Regions from separate parts of the Kitasatospora sp. NPDC101157 genome, predicted to be linked through region 1. Evidence: riboswitches for the same ligand, from Rfam matches in the RefSeq annotation. Region 1 holds a riboswitch; each other region holds the start of a gene.
The links. A riboswitch is a leader RNA that binds a small molecule or an ion and turns the genes downstream of it on or off. The one in region 1 is predicted to bind cobalamin.
Positions count from the first base shown of each region.

Region 2: it holds a riboswitch for cobalamin, as region 1 does, so the genes downstream of both, ACIRVF_RS18945 (ribonucleoside-diphosphate reductase subunit alpha) here and ACIRVF_RS13415 (HoxN/HupN/NixA family nickel/cobalt transporter) in region 1, are expected to answer to the same signal.
Region 3: it holds a riboswitch for cobalamin, as region 1 does, so the genes downstream of both, ACIRVF_RS22995 (cobalamin biosynthesis protein) here and ACIRVF_RS13415 (HoxN/HupN/NixA family nickel/cobalt transporter) in region 1, are expected to answer to the same signal.

Region 1 is NZ_JBIWPL010000005.1:199,414-204,959, reverse strand. Features, by position in the region: gene ACIRVF_RS13420 (M24 family metallopeptidase) at 1-695, opposite strand, end outside; gene ACIRVF_RS13415 (HoxN/HupN/NixA family nickel/cobalt transporter) at 761-1,879, opposite strand; cobalamin riboswitch at 1,911-2,105, opposite strand; gene ACIRVF_RS13410 (ArsR/SmtB family transcription factor) at 2,187-2,570, shown strand; gene ACIRVF_RS13405 (Fpg/Nei family DNA glycosylase) at 2,611-3,420, opposite strand; gene ACIRVF_RS13400 (AAA family ATPase) at 3,499-4,398, opposite strand; gene aroQ (type II 3-dehydroquinate dehydratase) at 4,540-4,968, opposite strand; gene aroB (3-dehydroquinate synthase) at 4,977-5,546, opposite strand, start outside.
Region 2 is NZ_JBIWPL010000008.1:37,639-43,184, reverse strand. Features, by position in the region: gene ACIRVF_RS18960 (hypothetical protein) at 1-256, opposite strand, end outside; gene ACIRVF_RS18955 (glycoside hydrolase family 26 protein) at 429-1,883, opposite strand; gene ACIRVF_RS18950 (hypothetical protein) at 2,023-2,871, opposite strand; cobalamin riboswitch at 3,366-3,509, shown strand; gene ACIRVF_RS18945 (ribonucleoside-diphosphate reductase subunit alpha) at 3,700-5,546, shown strand, end outside.
Region 3 is NZ_JBIWPL010000012.1:10,838-16,383, reverse strand. Features, by position in the region: gene ACIRVF_RS23005 (putative cobaltochelatase) at 1-1,066, opposite strand, end outside; gene ACIRVF_RS23000 (cobyric acid synthase) at 1,063-2,577, opposite strand; gene ACIRVF_RS22995 (cobalamin biosynthesis protein) at 2,574-3,527, opposite strand; cobalamin riboswitch at 3,648-3,810, opposite strand; gene ACIRVF_RS22990 (helix-turn-helix domain-containing protein) at 4,005-4,700, shown strand; gene ACIRVF_RS22985 (alpha/beta hydrolase family protein) at 4,853-5,546, shown strand, end outside.

The DNA.
Region 1 (5,546 bases):
CGGTAGCCCCGGTACTGGGCGCCCATCACCACGGTGAGGAAGTCACCCTCCTCCACCCGGCGGTCGGTCGGCTGGTGGGCGGGCTGGCCGGAGTGGCTGCCGGTGCCGACCGAGACCGGGAAGGCGGCCCGGTCGGCGCCGTGGTCGATCATCCGGCGTTCCAGCTCCATCGCCAGGTGCCGTTCGGTGCGGCCGACCAGGATCGACTCCAGCAGCTCGCCGAGCGCCTGGTCGGCGATCTCGGCGGCGATCCGCAGGTCGGCGATCTCGTGCTCGTCCTTCACCACCCGCAGCCGCTCCACCACCTGACCGAGGTCCCCCAGCCGGGCCCCCTCCGCCACCTCCGCGACCGCCCGGTGCCGGGTGACGGTCAGGTCGTGCTCCTCCACCACGAGGTTCCGCACCCCGAGCCGTGCGGACGCGGCAGCGGCCGCCAGCGCGGTGTCCGCCCCGGTCGGCACCGGCACCTGGGTGACCTCCGGATCGATCAGGTGCTCCCCCGAGTCGTCCGGCGGCAGGTCGTCCGGCAGCGACAGCAGCGCCCGCTCCCGGGTCAGCAGCAGCGTCGCCCCGCAGGGCGCGCAGCCCGTCAGGTACCGCACGTTCGCCGCCCGGGTGACCAGCGCCGCATCGGCCCCGGCCGCACTGCAGTGCGCCCTCACCCGCTCCCGCCGCCCCGCGTACGCATCCACCATGCGTCGAGCCTACGAACCCCCGGCCGGAACCGCCCGCCGAGCGCCCGCGAAGAGCGGCGTGACCGCTACTTCGGCTGTTCGGCGGGCGTCCAGCGCTTCTCGACGCCCGCCAGCTTCCAGTACGCGATGGCGATCGCCCACACCACCACGAACAGCCCCGCGATCGCGTAGCCGACGTTGTCCAGCGAGATGTCCGCGATGAACCCGGTCACCGGGTCGGTCAGGTCGAGCTTCTCGTGCAGCACGCCGACCAGCTCGATGGTGCCGATGATGAAGGCCACCGCGATCGACAGCCCGGTGATGGTCAGGTTGTAGTACACCTTGCGCACCGGGTTGGAGAAGGCCCACTGGTACGCGAAGTTCATGAACGTCCCGTCCAGGGTGTCGAACAGGCTCATCCCCGCCGCGAACAGCAGCGGCAGGCAGATGATCGCGTACCAGGGCAGCCCGGCCGCCGCGCCCGAACCGGCCATCACCATGAGCGTCACCTCGGTCGCGGTGTCGAAGCCCAGGCCCAGCACCATGCCGACCGGGAACATCTGCCCGGGCCGGGTGATCGAGCGGGTCGCCCGGTTGAGGATCCTGGCCATGAAGCCGCGCGAGTTGAGGTGCTCCTCCAGCTCGGCCTCGTCGTACCTCCCGGCCCGCATCGAGCGGAACACCTTGAGGATGCCGAGCAGCGCCGCCAGGTTGAGCGCGCCGATCAGGTAGAGGAAGGCGCCGGAGGCCGTGGTGCCGACCACCCCGAGCCACTTGTGGGTGGCCGAGTCGTCGTCCATCAGGGTGTTCGCCAGCTGGGCGCCGCCCGCCACCAGGGCGGCCATGACGACCACCATCGAGGAGTGGCCGAGCGCGAACCAGAAGCCCACCGAGACCGGCCGCTTGCCGTCCGCCATCAGCTTGCGGGTGGTGTTGTCGATCACCGCGATGTGGTCGGCGTCGAAGGCGTGCCGCATGCCCAGGGTGTACGCGGTGATGCCGAGGCCGACCCCGAAGACCTGGGTGCCGACGGCGTAGTCGTGCGGGGCGACCAGGAAGACGAGCGTCCCGAACGCCACCACGTGCATGGCCAGGATCACCCCCATCAGCCCGGCGGTACGGATGGTGTCCTCGCGCTTCCACCGGAAGGTGGGCAGCACGGAGGGGGCCGCCTCAGCGGGTGTGGCGGTTTCGGGCAGGGTCATCTTCGGATCACGCTCCAGCACCTCGTGGAATGACGTCGTGAGATGCCGTGGCCGGTCTCCTGGCTTACGGGACTTCCGGACCCGCCTTCCCAGGCGCACGAGGCGCCCAGTGGCACGTGGGTCCGGACAACTACCCCCCGATCACAGTGGCGAGGGCCGCTCCGGACTGGGACCTGTTGATGGTCCGTCACCGGTCTTCCCGAGCACCACGGCGGGGAACACCGTAGGGGCAGGACCTCACCCTCGCAAGGTTGCGCACCTGTGCAGGTGTCCAGGATCACAGGTCGTGAGCTGCCAGAATGTCCGCATGCATCTCGTACCGGCCGACCGCGCGGGCCACCGCACCATCGACGGCCACCGGGTCTGCGAAGCCATCGCAGCCATCGGTGACACCGAGCACGTCCGCTCCTGGGCCGAGCGGTTCTCCCTGCTCGCCGACCCCGGACGGCTCGCCCTGCTGCTCGCCCTCCACCGGGCCGGCCCGCTCGCCGTCAGCGACCTGGCCGTGGCCACCGGCATGCGCGACCCCGCCGTCTCCCAGGCCCTGCGCCTGCTCCGCACCGCGGGGGTGGTCACCGGTGACAAGGACGGACGCGTGGTGCGCTACCGGCTCGTGGACGACGGCCTGCACCCCCTCCTCGACGAGTGCGCCGCCGCCGAGCACGAGGAGCCGGCCGCGGCCGCGGGCTGACCGGGCCGACTCGGCCGCGAGCGCCGCGAGTTCACGCGACTCAGGCCGCCTGGCAGGTCGGGCACCAGAACAGGTTGCGCGCCGCGTGCGCCTCCGTCCGTACCTCGGTGCCGCAGACCAGGCAGGGCATCGCGGCGCGACGGTAGACGTACACCTCGCCGCCGTGGTCGTCCACCCGGGGCGGGCGGCCCATCGCCTCGGGGGTGTGCTCGGGACGGACGGTGTCGATCCGGCCGGCGGCGACGCCCTCGTGCATCAGGGCGACCAGGTCGGCCCAGATCGCGTCCCACTCGGCGCGGGTGAGGTCGCGGCCGGCCCGGTGCGGGTTGACGTGGTGACGGAACAGCACCTCGGCGCGGTAGACGTTGCCCACCCCGGCCAGCACCTTCTGGTCCATCAGCAGCGCGGCGACCGTCGTCCGGCTGCCGGATATCCGGCGCCAGGCGGCCTCCGGGTCGGCGTCGGCCCGCAGCGGGTCGGGGCCGAGGCGGGCGGCGACGGCGGCCTTCTCGGCGTCGGTGACCAGGGCGCAGGTGTTGGGGCCGCGCAGGTCGGCGTAGCCCTCGTCGTTGGCCAGCCGCAGCCGGACCAGACCGACGGGCTCGGGGGCGGCGCCGGTGCCGAAGCTGAAGCCGCCGTAGAGGCCGAGGTGGATGTGCACCCAGGCGCCCTCCTCGAAGCCGAGGAAGAGGTGCTTGCCGGTGGCCTCCGCGCCCGTGAGCAGCTGCCCGTCGATCGCCTTGGCCTCGTCGGCGAAGCGGCCCTGGGGGCTGGAGACCTGCACCGGGCGGCCGCCGAAGGCCTTCCGGTTCTGGCCGGCGAGGCGGTGGATGATGTGGCCTTCCGGCACGGGCGTCAACTCCCCGGGTGGTTCTGGCGGACCGTTCCATCATCGCAGCCGCCACCGACAGGGCCACGAATCCGCAGGTCAGCGGACCGGCATCCCCATCAGCCGGGCCAGGATGACGCGGTCCAGCTCGGCCGCCGTACCGGCGACGTCCAGATAGGAGTTGTCGATGATCGGCAGCCCGGAGTTGTACCAGCCGGCCATCCGGCCGTGGATGCGCGCCACCTCCTCGTCACCGAGCCGCCTGGTCCCGCTGCGGCGGGCGTTGCGGCGCAGCACCGAGTCCAGGCTGGGCAGCAGCACGACCGGGATCATGCCCGGGCCGATGTGCCGCTTCCAGCCGCCGAGACCGATCGCCGGGCGATCCGGGAAGACGGCGTCGTCGATGATGCAGGAGATGCCGTTGGCCAGGTAGTTGCGGCAGGCGAAGCCGCAGGTGCGACGGGCCAGCCGGTACTGGGCCTCGGAGGCGTTGTTCCAGCCGGACTGCGGGTTGGCGAAGCCCGACTGCACCCACTCCCGGACGTCGTCCAGGCTGATGTGCGCGGTCGGGGTCCCGCGGCGCTCGGCCCAGTACCGGGCGACGGTGGTCTTGCCCGCCCCGGCCGGTCCGATCAGCAGGACGGCGATCGGCCCGGCGGGGGCGTGCCGTTGCGGCGGGTGGGCGGGGAGCTGGACGGGCGTGCCGGCGGGCAGCACGAAGTGCCCGGTGCCACCGGCCGGTACGGGCGCGCTGGGCGCGGACGGCGGCGCTGCGGCCGGGGCCTGAGCCTGGGCGGGTGCCGCAGGCGGGGCGGGCGTCGGTGCCGGGGCCTGGGCGGGCGCCGCAGGCGGGACGGGCGCCGCAGGCGGAGCAGCAGCCGGCGCCGGCCCCGGGCCGGTGGCGGGAGCGACCGCGGGCCGAACCGTCGGCGGCGGCGGCGAGGGCGGCGGAACCGGCGCCCCCGAGGGGGACACCCCCGTACCGCCCCCCGGCGGCACCGGCGGAGCGGCGGGACGCGGCGGGACCTGCCCACCTCCGGCGTACTGCGTCACGGCACCTCCTCCCGACACCTCTCAGCGGGGACACTACACGGCGGCCCGGCGGCGGGCACAGTCCGCCGCCGGGCCACTGACCAGCAGTCAGCGCGAGGTCAGCTGCTCCGCCAGCGCCCGCAGCGCCAGCTCGTACGACCCGATCCCGAACCCCGCGATGGTGCCGGAGGCCACCGCCGCGATCACCGAGGTGTGCCGGAAGGTCTCCCGCGCGTACGGGTTGGAGATGTGCACCTCGATCAGCGGTGCGGTGCGCTGCGCCGCGGCGTCCCGCATCGCGTACGAGTAGTGGGTGAACGCGCCCGGGTTGATCACCACGGGCACCTTCCCGTCGGCCGCCTCGTGCAGCCACTCCACCATCTGCTGCTCGGAGTTGGTCTCGTGTACCTCGACCTCGAAGCCGAACTCCTTGCCCAGCGCGGTGCAGCGCTCGACCAGCCCGGCGTACGAGGTGGCGCCGTAGACGTCCGGCTCCCGGCTGCCCAGCCGGCCGAGGTTCGGGCCGTTGAGCACCATCACCCTGGTCACGCCGAGACCTCCGCGTACGCGGCGACCAGCAGCGACGGGTCGGGGCCCTCCAGCACGGAGGTCTTGCCGAGGCCGTCCAGCACGATGAAGCGGATGAGATCGCCGCGCGACTTCTTGTCGATCTTCATCGCGTCCAGCAGCTTCGGCCAGGCGTCCGCCCGATAGGTCAGCGGCAGGCCGACCGAGGCCAGCACCGTGCGGTGCCGGTCGGCCGTCTCGTCGTCCAACCGCCCGGCCAGGCGGCCGAGTTCGGCCGCGAAGACCATGCCGATGGAGATCGCCGCGCCGTGCCGCCACTTGTAGCGCTCGTTGCGCTCGATGGCGTGGCCCAGGGTGTGGCCGTAGTTGAGGATCTCGCGCCGGCCGGACTCCTTGAGGTCCCCGGAGACGACGTCGGCCTTGACCTGGATGGCCCGGCGGATCAGCTCGACGGTGTGCGGGCCGGCCGGCGACTTGGCGCCCTCCGGGTCCGCCTCGATCAGGTCGAGGATGACCGGGTCCGCGATGAAGCCGCACTTGATGACCTCGGCGAGGCCGGAGACGTAGTCGTGCCTGGGCACGGTCTC
Region 2 (5,546 bases), on a different contig from region 1:
GGTTGTAGCCCTCGACCAGGGCCACCCCCGCCGCCACCCCGAGCGCCCAGTTGCGCCCGCGCAGCAGCAGGATGCCCGCGATCAGGTACAGCAGGCCGTAGTTGAGGCTTCCGGTCTCGGCGTCGACCGAGGTCCCGCCGTAGTAGAAGATGCCCTTGAGGTACGTGGCGAAGCCGACCTGGCCGAAGCAGTTGTAGGCCGCCCAGCCGAGCAGCACCACGCCCCAGCCGATCGCCAGGCCGCCGGCCCCACGCATCGGACGCGTCCGTTCCATCCCCTACCCCCGCCCCTTCGGCCCACTCCCGACCGTCCGCCCAGCCCTCGGTTTCGCCGCCACAGGATGCCACACGGCGCAACGGACCCGGAATCCAGCCCGTTCAACCGTTCCCGTAACGGTCCCTGCGGATCCCGCCGGGCCCCGGCGGACGTCAGCGGACGTGCAGCCCGCCCCAGTCGATGCTCCCGCCGGACGGGCCGGAACCGCCGGTGATCGCCAAGGGGCTGTGGTAGGTGGCGTTGACGTCCGCGGTGGAGTTGCGCGGCTGGTCAGGCGCCAGGTTGTCGGCGGTGAGCGACTGCCCCCAGACCGTCCAGATCGTCCAGGGCGTGCGCCGGAGGGTGTCCGGCTGGCGGGAGTTGACGGGTACGGCGAAGGACTCGGCCAGCATCCGCGGCTTGTCGTAGGCGGCGAGCCCGTCGTAGTAGCGCTTGGTCCACACCTCGCCGGTGCCGATCGGGTGCGCCGGGCTGCCGCTGTAGTCGTCCACCCCGACCACGTCGACGTACTGGGCGCCCGGGTAGTAGTCCCACGGGTCCACGCCCGGGGCGCCGTCCCAGGACACCGGGCTCCACACGAACAGCAGGTTGTGCAGGCCCCTGGTCTCCACCAGGTACTTGTAGGTGATCTTCCACAGCGCCTGGTAGTCGGCCGGCTTCTGGCCCGCCCACCAGAACCGGCTGGAGCAGTCCTGGACGTTCATCTCGTGGTACGGGCGCAGCAGCACCGGCACGTCGTGGGCGGCCAGGTAGTCCAGGTGGTCGGCCAGGTAGGACAGGTCGGTGATCAGCGCGCGGTACTCGGGGGTGCCGTCCGCGGCGTCCACGACCCGGCCGAACCAGCCCGGGTCCTTGGCCGCCGGGGAGTTCGAACAGAGCACCCGGTCGAAGGACTTGACGTCCGATCCGGGGTACGGCTCGTGGAAGGACATGCCGACGATCCCGGCCGGGGCGCCGCCGTTGTCGGGCAGCTCGGTGCTGCTGCCGTCGCAGTTCCGCTGGACGCCGGAGCTGTCGTAGGTGCCGTCGTCGGCCCTCGGGTGGCCGGACCAGACGGCGGTCATCAGGTCGACCGCGTCGTCGGTGTACTGCCAGCCGGTCCGGCAGGTGGGCCAGCGGCCGGCCGAGTAGGAGCGCGGGTTGCCGACGCCCCAGGCGTTCTGGCCGTAGCCGGGGCCGAGGTCGGTCTCCAGGAAGCCGGGCAGCCGACCGGTGATGTCGGCGGCCTTCTTGTAGTAGTAGCCGACCTGCTTGGTGCCCCGGGAGTCGCCGTACTCGGGGTTGTTGCGCTCGTTGTGCGCCTCGACGTGCTGGCCGATCACCGTTCCGCCGCTCTGCCCGGTGCGGGCCTGGGTCTCCAGGTCGGTGAGGAACTGGTCGACGGCGCGGGCGTTGGGCGAGGCCTTCGGGTCCCGGGCGAGCAGGTCCCGGCCAACGTCCGGCGGCAGGGTGCGCCCGGGGGCGCCGACCGACACCGGCACCCGCACGGGCCCGCCCACACCGGTCCGGTCGTCCCGGTCCAGCAGCGCGAAGGCGCCCGCGACGACCACGACCCCGGCCGCGGCCAGGACGGCCGACTTGCCGCGCAGGGCACTGGGCAGGGCCACGACCGCTCCTCCGGTTGCTCGCCGGTACCGACCCCCACGGACGCAACCGGAACACGCGTACGAATGACTCCGACGAGAGCCTGCCACACTCCCCCGGTCCCGGCGAACGGATCCGCCGGCACCGGGGCGTCACGGCGGGTCAGCCCGCCGGGGTGCCCTGCGACCCGGGCGTGGCGGAGCCCGCCGCCTTGGCCCGCTGGAGCAGCTGGCCCTTCACGTGCTCGGCGAACCCGGAGGCCGCCGCCGTCGCGGTGGCGTCGGAGGCGTTGCCGCCCTTCGCCGAGCCCTCGACGGTGAAGTAGGCGTACCGGCCCAGGCTGCTGTGCGTGCTGGTGCAGCCGGAGTTGGCGCAGAAGGCCGGAGCACCGGGCGCGGGCAGGCCCTTGAGCTGGCCCGCGTAGTTCTTCGTCGCGGTCTCGGCCTGGATCTTGTGGTCGAAGACCGCGACGCCGACGGTCACCGCACTGTCGCCGGAGACGTACGTCGCCCGGAGCACCTTCTGGCAGCCCTGGTCGCCGAGCACCTTGCCGAGCCCCCCGGTGGTGGAGTTGCCGTCCCAGCAGGGCTGGTCGAGCGAGACCACGGTCCGGTTCCAGGTCGCGCCGTTCACCGTCACCTGCGTCGCGGAGAACAGCGCCCCCGCGTCCTGCGGCGCCGGGTCGGTGGCGGCCTCCCAGATCGGCTTCGACGGGTCGTCCGGACCCGCACTCGCGCTCGACGGGCCCGGGGTCGGCTTGTTGGAGGCCGACGAGGTGGCGACCGGGCCGGTCTTCTTGGGGTCGTCCTTCTTGCCCAGCAGCAGCATGCCGCCCGCGACCCCGCCGCCCACCAGGACGACGGCGGCCACGATGCCGATGACCTTCATCCGGCGCTTGCGCTTGCCGGCGGCCTCGTTGCGGTCCGCCAGCGCCTCCCAGTCCGGCTCGACGCGCTGCGGCGGCACGGCCTGCTGGGGCGGCTGCTGCTGCCACTGCGGCTGAGGGGCCATCGGCTGAACCGGCTGCGGCTGCGCGACAGGCTGGGGCTGGGGCACCGGCTGCGGCACCGGCGGGACGGGCTGCGGGAGCGGCTGCGCGGACGGCGCCACCGGCCCGTACGAGGCCGGCGGCGGGCCGAAACCACCGCTCGGCGGCGGCACCGGACCTGGCACCGCCGGCTGCTGATTCTGTGCGCCCCCCGGCCCGGCGGGAGGCGTTCCCTGCGGCCCGTGCCCAGGTACGCCGGTTCCGTCGCTCATGCGCCCAGATCGTAGGGCATCCCCCTGACCGTCGGTCCGCCCGGTGACCATTCCGTATCGAAACCAGGACGACCGGCGCGCGGATCCGAGCCCTGCGGCGCACCGGACCGCCCCCTCCGGAGCCCGGTTCCGACCCGGCCGCGACACGGATCCCGCCCCCGGACGGGCACGAACCACCCCTTCCCCGGTACCGCCGGTCATCGCGCCGACACACCGCGCCGCACTACATGTGGTGCCGCATCACTGAGACACCACTACATGTATGCTCACTCCTGCTGTCGATGCAGGGGAACCCGGTGGGAGTCCGGGACTGCCCCGCAGCGGTGTGCGGGCGGCTCCAGCAGCTGCGCCCGCGAGTCCGAGTACCTGCCGACAGCGTGCGCCACGGCCCTCCCGCAGAGGCCGCGCCGGCACTGAGCACCACCCCTCCGGGCCTCGCGGGCGGGCCGGGGAGACACCTCGCGCGGCGCTGTTTGCGTCCGCGCCGTGCTCCCCTGCCCAGATCGGCCCGGGTGACCCCGATCACGCCGCCGATCGCCGCCAGGAGAGAGCGCCTTGACCACCGCTGCCTCAGCCACCCTGCCCGCCCAGGGCTCCGGTACCGCCTTCACCGACCCGACGGTCTCCGACCCCGGGGGCGCGCTGCTGCGGCTGCTCACCGACCGCAGCGCCGACCTCACCGAGGTCGACCCCGGCCATGTCGCCGCCGCCGCGCTGCGCGGCCGCCACGCCGGCTCGGACTTCGCCGAGCTGCGCGGGCTGGCCGTGGACGCCGCCGCGTCGATGATCGCCGAGGACCCCCAGTACTCGAAGCTCGCGGCCCGCCTGCTCGCCCTGGAGATCGTCGACGAGGCGAACAGCCAGGGCTCGGTCTCCTTCTCCGCCTCGATCGCCGTCGGCCACACCGAGGGCCTGATCGGCGACACCACCGCGGCCTTCGTCGCCAAGCACGCCGCCGCCCTCGACGCCCTGATCGACGCCCAGGGCGACGACCGCTTCGAGTACTTCGGCCTGCGCACCGTGCAGTCCCGCTACCTGCTGCGCCACCCGATCACCCGCAAGGTCATCGAGACCCCGCAGCACTTCCTGCTCCGCGTCGCCTGCGGCCTGGCGGTCGGCGACTCCGAGCAGTCGGTGCGCGAGGTGGCCGAGCTGTACGGCCTGATGAGCCGCCTGGAGTACCTGACCTCCTCGCCGACGCTCTTCAACTCCGGCACCCGGCACCCGCAGATGTCCAGCTGCTACCTGCTCGACTCGCCGCTGGACAACCTGGACTCGATCTACAACCGCTACGCGCAGATCGCCCGCCTCTCCAAGCACGCCGGCGGCATCGGCCTGTCCTACTCGCGCATCCGCTCGCGCGGCAGCCTGATCCGCGGCACCAACGGCAAGTCCAACGGCATCGTCCCGTTCCTGCGCACCCTCGACTCCTCGGTCGCCGCCGTCAACCAGGGCGGCCGCCGCAAGGGCGCGGCCTGCGTCTACCTGGAGACCTGGCACGCGGACATCGAGGAGTTCCTGGAGCTGCGCGACAACACCGGTGAGGAGGCGCGCCGCACCCACAACCTCAACCTGGCCCACTGGATCCCGGACGAGTTCATGCGCCGCGTGAACGCCAACGCCGACTGGTCGCTGTTCTCCCCGGCCGACGTCCCCGAGCTGGTCGACCTGTGGGGCGCCGAGTTCGACGAGGCCTACCGCAAGGCCGAGCTGGCCGGCAAGGCCGTCCGCACCATCCCGGCGCAGACCCTCTACGCCCGCATGATGCGCACCCTCGCGCAGACCGGCAACGGCTGGATGACCTTCAAGGACGCCTCCAACCGCGCCGCCAACCAGACCGCGCTGCCGGGCCGCACGGTGCACTCCTCCAACCTGTGCACCGAGATCCTGGAGGTCACGGACGACTCCGAGACCGCCGTCTGCAACCTCGGCTCGGTCAACCTCGGCGCCCACGTGGCTGCCGGCGCCTCGGCCGACGACCTGCTGGGTGCCATGGACTGGGAGCGCCTGGACGCCACCGTCCGCACGGCCGTGACCTTCCTCGACCGCGTGGTGGACATCAACTTCTACCCGACCACCGAGGCCGGTACGTCCAACTCCCGCTGGCGCCCGGTCGGCCTCGGCGTGATGGGCCTGCAGGACGTCTTCTTCAAGCTGCGGATCGACTTCGACTCGGCCGAGGCCAAGCAGCTGTCCACCCTGATCTCCGAGCGCATCATGCTCACCGCCTACGAGCGCTCCGCCGACCTGGCCGAGCAGCTGGGCCGCCACGAGGCCTACGGCGAGACCCGCGCCGCCCGCGGCGAGCTGCACATCGACCACTTCCCGACGGCCGCCCCCCAGTGGGCCGACCGCTGGACCGCCCTGCGCGCCCGCATCGCCGAGACCGGCCTGCGCAACTCGCTGCTGCTCGCGATCGCGCCGAC
Region 3 (5,546 bases), on a different contig from region 1:
GAGCGTCCGGACCGGGACCGTCGCCCTCGGGCTCCGGTTCCTCTTCCTCCGGCTGGGAGTGCTCCTCCAGCGTCCGGTCCAACTGCTCCTCGTCCAGCCCCGGCGCGTCGAAGGGGTTGCGCCGGCGCCGGTGCGGCAGGGCCAGCTGGGCGGCCTTGCGGACGTCCTCCTCCAGCACCTCCGTCCGCCCGTCCCAGGCGGCCAGCGCGACCGCCGTGCGGGCCATCACGATGTCCGCGCGCAGCCCGTCCACCTCGAACGCCGCGCACACAGCGGTGATCTGACGGAGAGCCGCGTCGGTGAGCTCGACCTTGGGCAGCAACTCCCGCGCGGCGGTGATGTGTTCGGCCAGTTCCCGTTCCTGTGTCGCGAACCGTGCCGCGAAGCCGGCCGGGTCGGCGTCGTACGCGAGCCGGCGCCGGACCACCTCGGCGCGCTCGGCGGGGTCCCGGGTGGCGGCGATCTCGACGGTCAGGCCGAAGCGGTCGAGCAGCTGCGGCCGCAGCTCGCCCTCCTCCGGGTTCATGGTGCCGACCAGCAGGAACCGCGCCGCGTGCCGCACCGACACGCCCTCGCGCTCGACGTACGAGCGGCCCATCGCGGCGGCGTCCAGCAGCAGGTCGACCACGTGGTCCTGGAGCAGGTTCACCTCGTCGATGTACAGCACGCCGCGGTGCGCCTTGGCCAGCAGCCCGGGCTCGTACGCCTTCACGCCCTCGGCCAGTGCGCGCTCCAGGTCGAGCGAGCCGACGATCCGGTCCTCGGCCACGCCGACCGGCAACTCGACCAGCTGGGAAGGGCGTTCGTGACTCGCGGCGGCGGTGTGCGGCCCGTCCGGGCACTGCGGGTCCGGCGCGGCCGGGTCGCAGGCGAAGCGGCAGCCGTCCACGGCGGCGATGGAGGGCAGCAGCCCGGCCAGCGCGCGCACCATGGTCGACTTCGCGGTGCCCTTCTCACCGCGCACCAGCACGCCGCCCACGGCCGGGGAGACCGCGTTCAGCAGCAGCCCGAGCCGCAGGTCGGCCATGCCGACGATCGCGGTGAACGGATAGCGGACGTCACTCATGCGTCACTCCCAGGTGCCCCGGGCGGGAGGAAGGGCAGCGTTCCGGCCGCCGGCACCCCGCCCTCGATCAGCTTCCACAGCGCGTCGGTGTCCGCGTGTTCCTCGATCAGGTCGCCCAGCCGGTCCAACCGGGCCTCGCGGGCCTCGGCAAAGGAGGTGTCCGGCGCCGGAACGAACGCCCGCCCGGCCAACTCGGCGACCTCGCGCAGGAGTTCACGGCGGAAGCCGTCGTTCTCCAGCGCGCCGTGCCAGGTGGTGCCCCAGACCGAGCCGACCCGGCAGCCGTCGAGGAAGGCCTCGCCGCCCTCGACGGACACCACCCCGTGGTGGATCTCGTAGCCCTCGACCCGCTGGCCGTACGCCTCGCCGACCGGCCGCGCCAGCACCTTCTCGGCGCCGAAGCGGACGTCGGTCGGCAGCAGACCGAGCCCGTCGACGAGGCCCGCCTTCGACTCCACCGCGTCGTCGATCGAGCGCGCCAGCATCTGGTAACCGCCGCAGACCCCGAGGATCGGCAGCCCGGCCGCCGCCCGGGCCTTCAGCGCCGGCTCCAGGCCGCGCTCACGCAGCCAGGCGAGGTCCGCCACCGTGGCCCGGCTGCCGGGCAGCACCACCAGGTCGGCGTCGGCCAGCTCCTCCGGCCGGGTCGCCCAGCGCACCAGCACGCCGGGCTCCTGCGCCAGCGCGTCCAGGTCGGTGAAGTTGGACAGCCGGGGGAAGCGCACCACGGCAACCCGCAGCACGTCCGCCCCGAGCGGGCCGGGCCCCTCCGCCCGGTCCACCACGGTGGACAGGTCGAGCGAGTCCTCGGCGTCCAGCCACAGCCCCGGCAGCATCGGCAGCGTGCCCAGCACCGGACGGCCGGTCAGCTCGTGCAGCATCTCCAGGCCGGGTGCCAGCAGCCGGGCGTCGCCGCGGAACTTGTTGACGAACCAGCCCGCCACGTGCCGCTGGTCCTCCGCGGACAGCAGCGCCAGCGTCCCGTACATCGCCGCGAAGACCCCGCCGCGGTCGATGTCCCCGACCACCACCACGGGCAGGGCGGCGGCCGTGGCCAGGCCCATGTTGGCGATGTCCCGGTCCCGCAGGTTGATCTCGGCGGGCGACCCGGCACCCTCGCACACCACCACGTCGTAGCGCCGGCGAAGGTCCGCCAGGCACTCCAGGGCGCGTTCCAGCAGAACGGGCTTGCGCTCGCGGTAGTCCAGCGCGCCCACCTCGGCGACCGGCCGGCCGAGCAACACCACCTGGCTGCGGCCGTCCGCGCCGGGCTTCAGCAGCACCGGGTTCATCGCCGCCTCCGGCTCCACCCGGGCGGCCTGCGCCTGCATCGCCTGGGCACGGCCGATCTCGGCGCCGTCGGCGGTGACGAAGGAGTTCAGCGACATGTTCTGCGCCTTGAACGGCGCCACCCGCACGCCCTGACGGGCCAGCCAACGGCAGATCCCGGCCGTCACCACGCTCTTGCCCGCGTCCGAGGTCGTCCCGGCGACCAGCAGCGCGTTGTTCATGCTCCACCCCTCCCGAACAGCATCCGCAGCAGGACGTGCCCCGCGACCGTCGTACCCAGCGCCAGCGCGCCCACCCGCCGGGACAGCGTGCAGGCCCGCTCGATGTCGTCCACCGTCACCGGCCGCAACTCGGCGCCCAGCACCGGCCGGTGCTCCACTCGCTCGCCGTACCGGAGCGTCCCGCCGAGCCGTACGCCCACCGCGCCCGCGAAGGCCGACTCGGCCTGGCCGGCGTTCGGGCTCGGGTGCGCGGAGCCGTCCCGGCGCCAGACCCGCCAGGCGGTCCGCGGCTCGGGCGCGGCGGCCACCGTCAGCAGCGCGGTCAGCCGGGCGCCCGGCCAGCCCACGACGTCGTCCAGCCGGGCCGAGGCCCAGCCGAAGCGGGCGTAGCGGGGCGAGCGGTGGCCCACCATGGCGTCCAGGGTGTTGACGGCGCGGAAGGCGAGCAGCCCCGGGGCGCCGGCCAGGGCGCCCCAGGCCAGCGCGTTCACCACCGCGTCGGCGGTGTTCTCGGCCACCGACTCGACCACCGCCCGGGCGATCTGCTGCCCGTCCAGCGCGCTCGGATCCCGCCCGCACAGGTGCGGCAGCCGCTCCCTGGCGGCCGTCAGATCGCCCGCGGCCAGCGAGCGGCCGATGGTGCGCGCCTCCCGGGTCAGCGAGGTGCCGCCGAGCACCGTCCAGGTCGCGGCGGCCGCCAGCGCGGCCCGGCCCGCCGGACGGCGCCCGAGCGTACGGTCCAGCGCCAGCGCGCCGGCCGCGACCGCGCCCACGCACAGCGCCGTGTACCCGGCTCCGGCGGCACGGTGGTCGCGCCACACGCGGCGCTCCAGACGGGTCGCGGCGCTGCCGAAGAGGGCGACGGGGTGGCCGCGGCGCGGGTCGGCGAAACGGGCGTCGGCGGCGTATCCCGCGACGGACCCCAGCGCGAAGGCGGCGGCCCGGGTCAGCGGGCGCACGGCGGCAGGCAGCTCGACGGGCAGCTCGGAGTCCGACGGGGCGGGGCAGCCTGCATCGCGTGGGTGTCCTCACTCAGGGTCCGCGCCCTGGATCGACGTACCGGGGGCCGAGAGTCTCCTGGCTTCCGGGTCGAACGCACCCCCGCGCCCTCCAGCGGCTCCTGACGGCCCGCCGTGATGGGCCCCTCCTGCGCGATGGCGGGCGAGGAGGGATTCCGAGCGTGCTCCCCGGTGACAGTGGCGGGACCGCGCCGGACTCGCACCGGCTTCCTCTCCATGCCTCCGTTTGGCCCCAGGATCCCATCACGCGGCCGAACCGGGAGTCAACCGAGGTCAAGGAGGGGTCGGTCACACCCGCCACGGGTACCGGACCTGTGCGATCGCCCAGCACGGGGGAGGGCCCGTCAGCTCCACTTCGTGCGTTCGTCGGCTGGGCCGGGCCGGGCACCGCACCTACGGTTCGGTGCCATGCGCCGCAGAAAGTCCCCCACCACTGCCGCCCCTTCTCCCGTCCCGTTCTCACCCGAGGCCGCCCGCGCCCACCGGGCCGGCCTCGGGCTGACCCCCGAACAGGTCGCCGAGGGCATGGCCGCCCACGGCGTACGGCTGCTGCCCGGCCACGTGCTCGCCTGGGAGAACGGCGAGCTGCGCCCCGGCGAGGCCGAGTTCGTCGCACTGGCCAGGGCCCTCTGGTGCCCGGCCGACCAACTGATGGACGGCCGCCCGGTGAGCCTGCGTGACCACCGCCTCGCCCGGGAGCTCCCCCAGGAGACCGTCGCCGAGCGGGCCGGAGTGTCGCTGCCCGCCTACCGGCAGGCCGAACTGACCGGCCAGTGGGACGGTGACCCGGACCAGACCCACGCCCTCGCCCAGGTGCTGGGCCTGCGGCTGACCGAACTGGTCGAGGCCACCGGACGCGGCGAGGCCCTCGACCGCCTCCTGCGCCAGTGCGTGGCCGGCCGCTGGCAGCCCCACCTGGGCCCGCTCGCCCGCCTGGTGCCCGTCCCGGAGGCCGACCTCGCCGCCGTCCTCCCGGTCCTCCACCAGGAGCACCACGTCCCCTCCCACTGGGGCACCACCACCCAGCCCCGGGCCGCCACACAGCCCCTCACGCCCCGCTTCTGGCACCTCCTCAGCACCCAGGGCCCCGCCATCCCCGTCTGACCGTCACCGGCCCGACAGTCCGTCGGTCCCACCGGCCCGACAGGCCGCAGGTCCGTTCCGCCGGACGGGCCCGCCCGGTGGCCGGAACGGAGGAGTTCCGGTGGACTGGTGCTCGAACACCGTCCGGTCCGTGAAACAGAGCGGGGAACGAAATGCGTTGGGGAACCGCAGCCGTCGTGGCGGCCGCCGCCGTCGGGGCGGGGGCCGCCGTCCTGGTGGTCGGCCGCCGGGCCTCCGAGCGGATGGTCCGCCCCGGGGTGCCGGGGCCGGTGGAGCCGGAGGCGGGGCCGGTGGTCGTGCAGAGCCTCGGCGCCGGCCGGGTCACGTTCAGCCGCCGCCCCGAGAGCCTGCTGCCCGGCCGCTGGGCGGTCGAGTGGGACGACGACGGGCACGCGGTGGTCGAGGAGATCCTGCACCGCGACGCACAGAGCGTCACCCGTCGGCTGGTCCGGGCCGACCGGGGCACCCTGAGGCCCGGTACCGAGGTCCGCTTCACCCCGCGCGTGCACCTGGGCGACCCCGCCCAGGCGTTCGGCCTGGCCTTCACCGCGACCGCCGCCGACGGCGAGCTCGGCGCCCTGCCCGCCTGGCGGATCGACGGCAAACGTGGCACCTGGGTGATCCTGGTGCACGGCCCGGAGGCCGACCGCCAGCAGACCCTCCCGGTGCTGCCCGCCCTGCACCGCCTCGGCCTGCCGGCCCTCGCCGTCACCTACCGCGGCGACGCGGGCGCCCCGGCCTCCCCCGACGGCTACAGCCACTTCGGCGAGACCGAGTGGCGGGACGTCGAGTCGGCGGTGCGGCTGGCCCTGGACAGCGGCGCGGGCCGGGTGATCCTCTACGGCT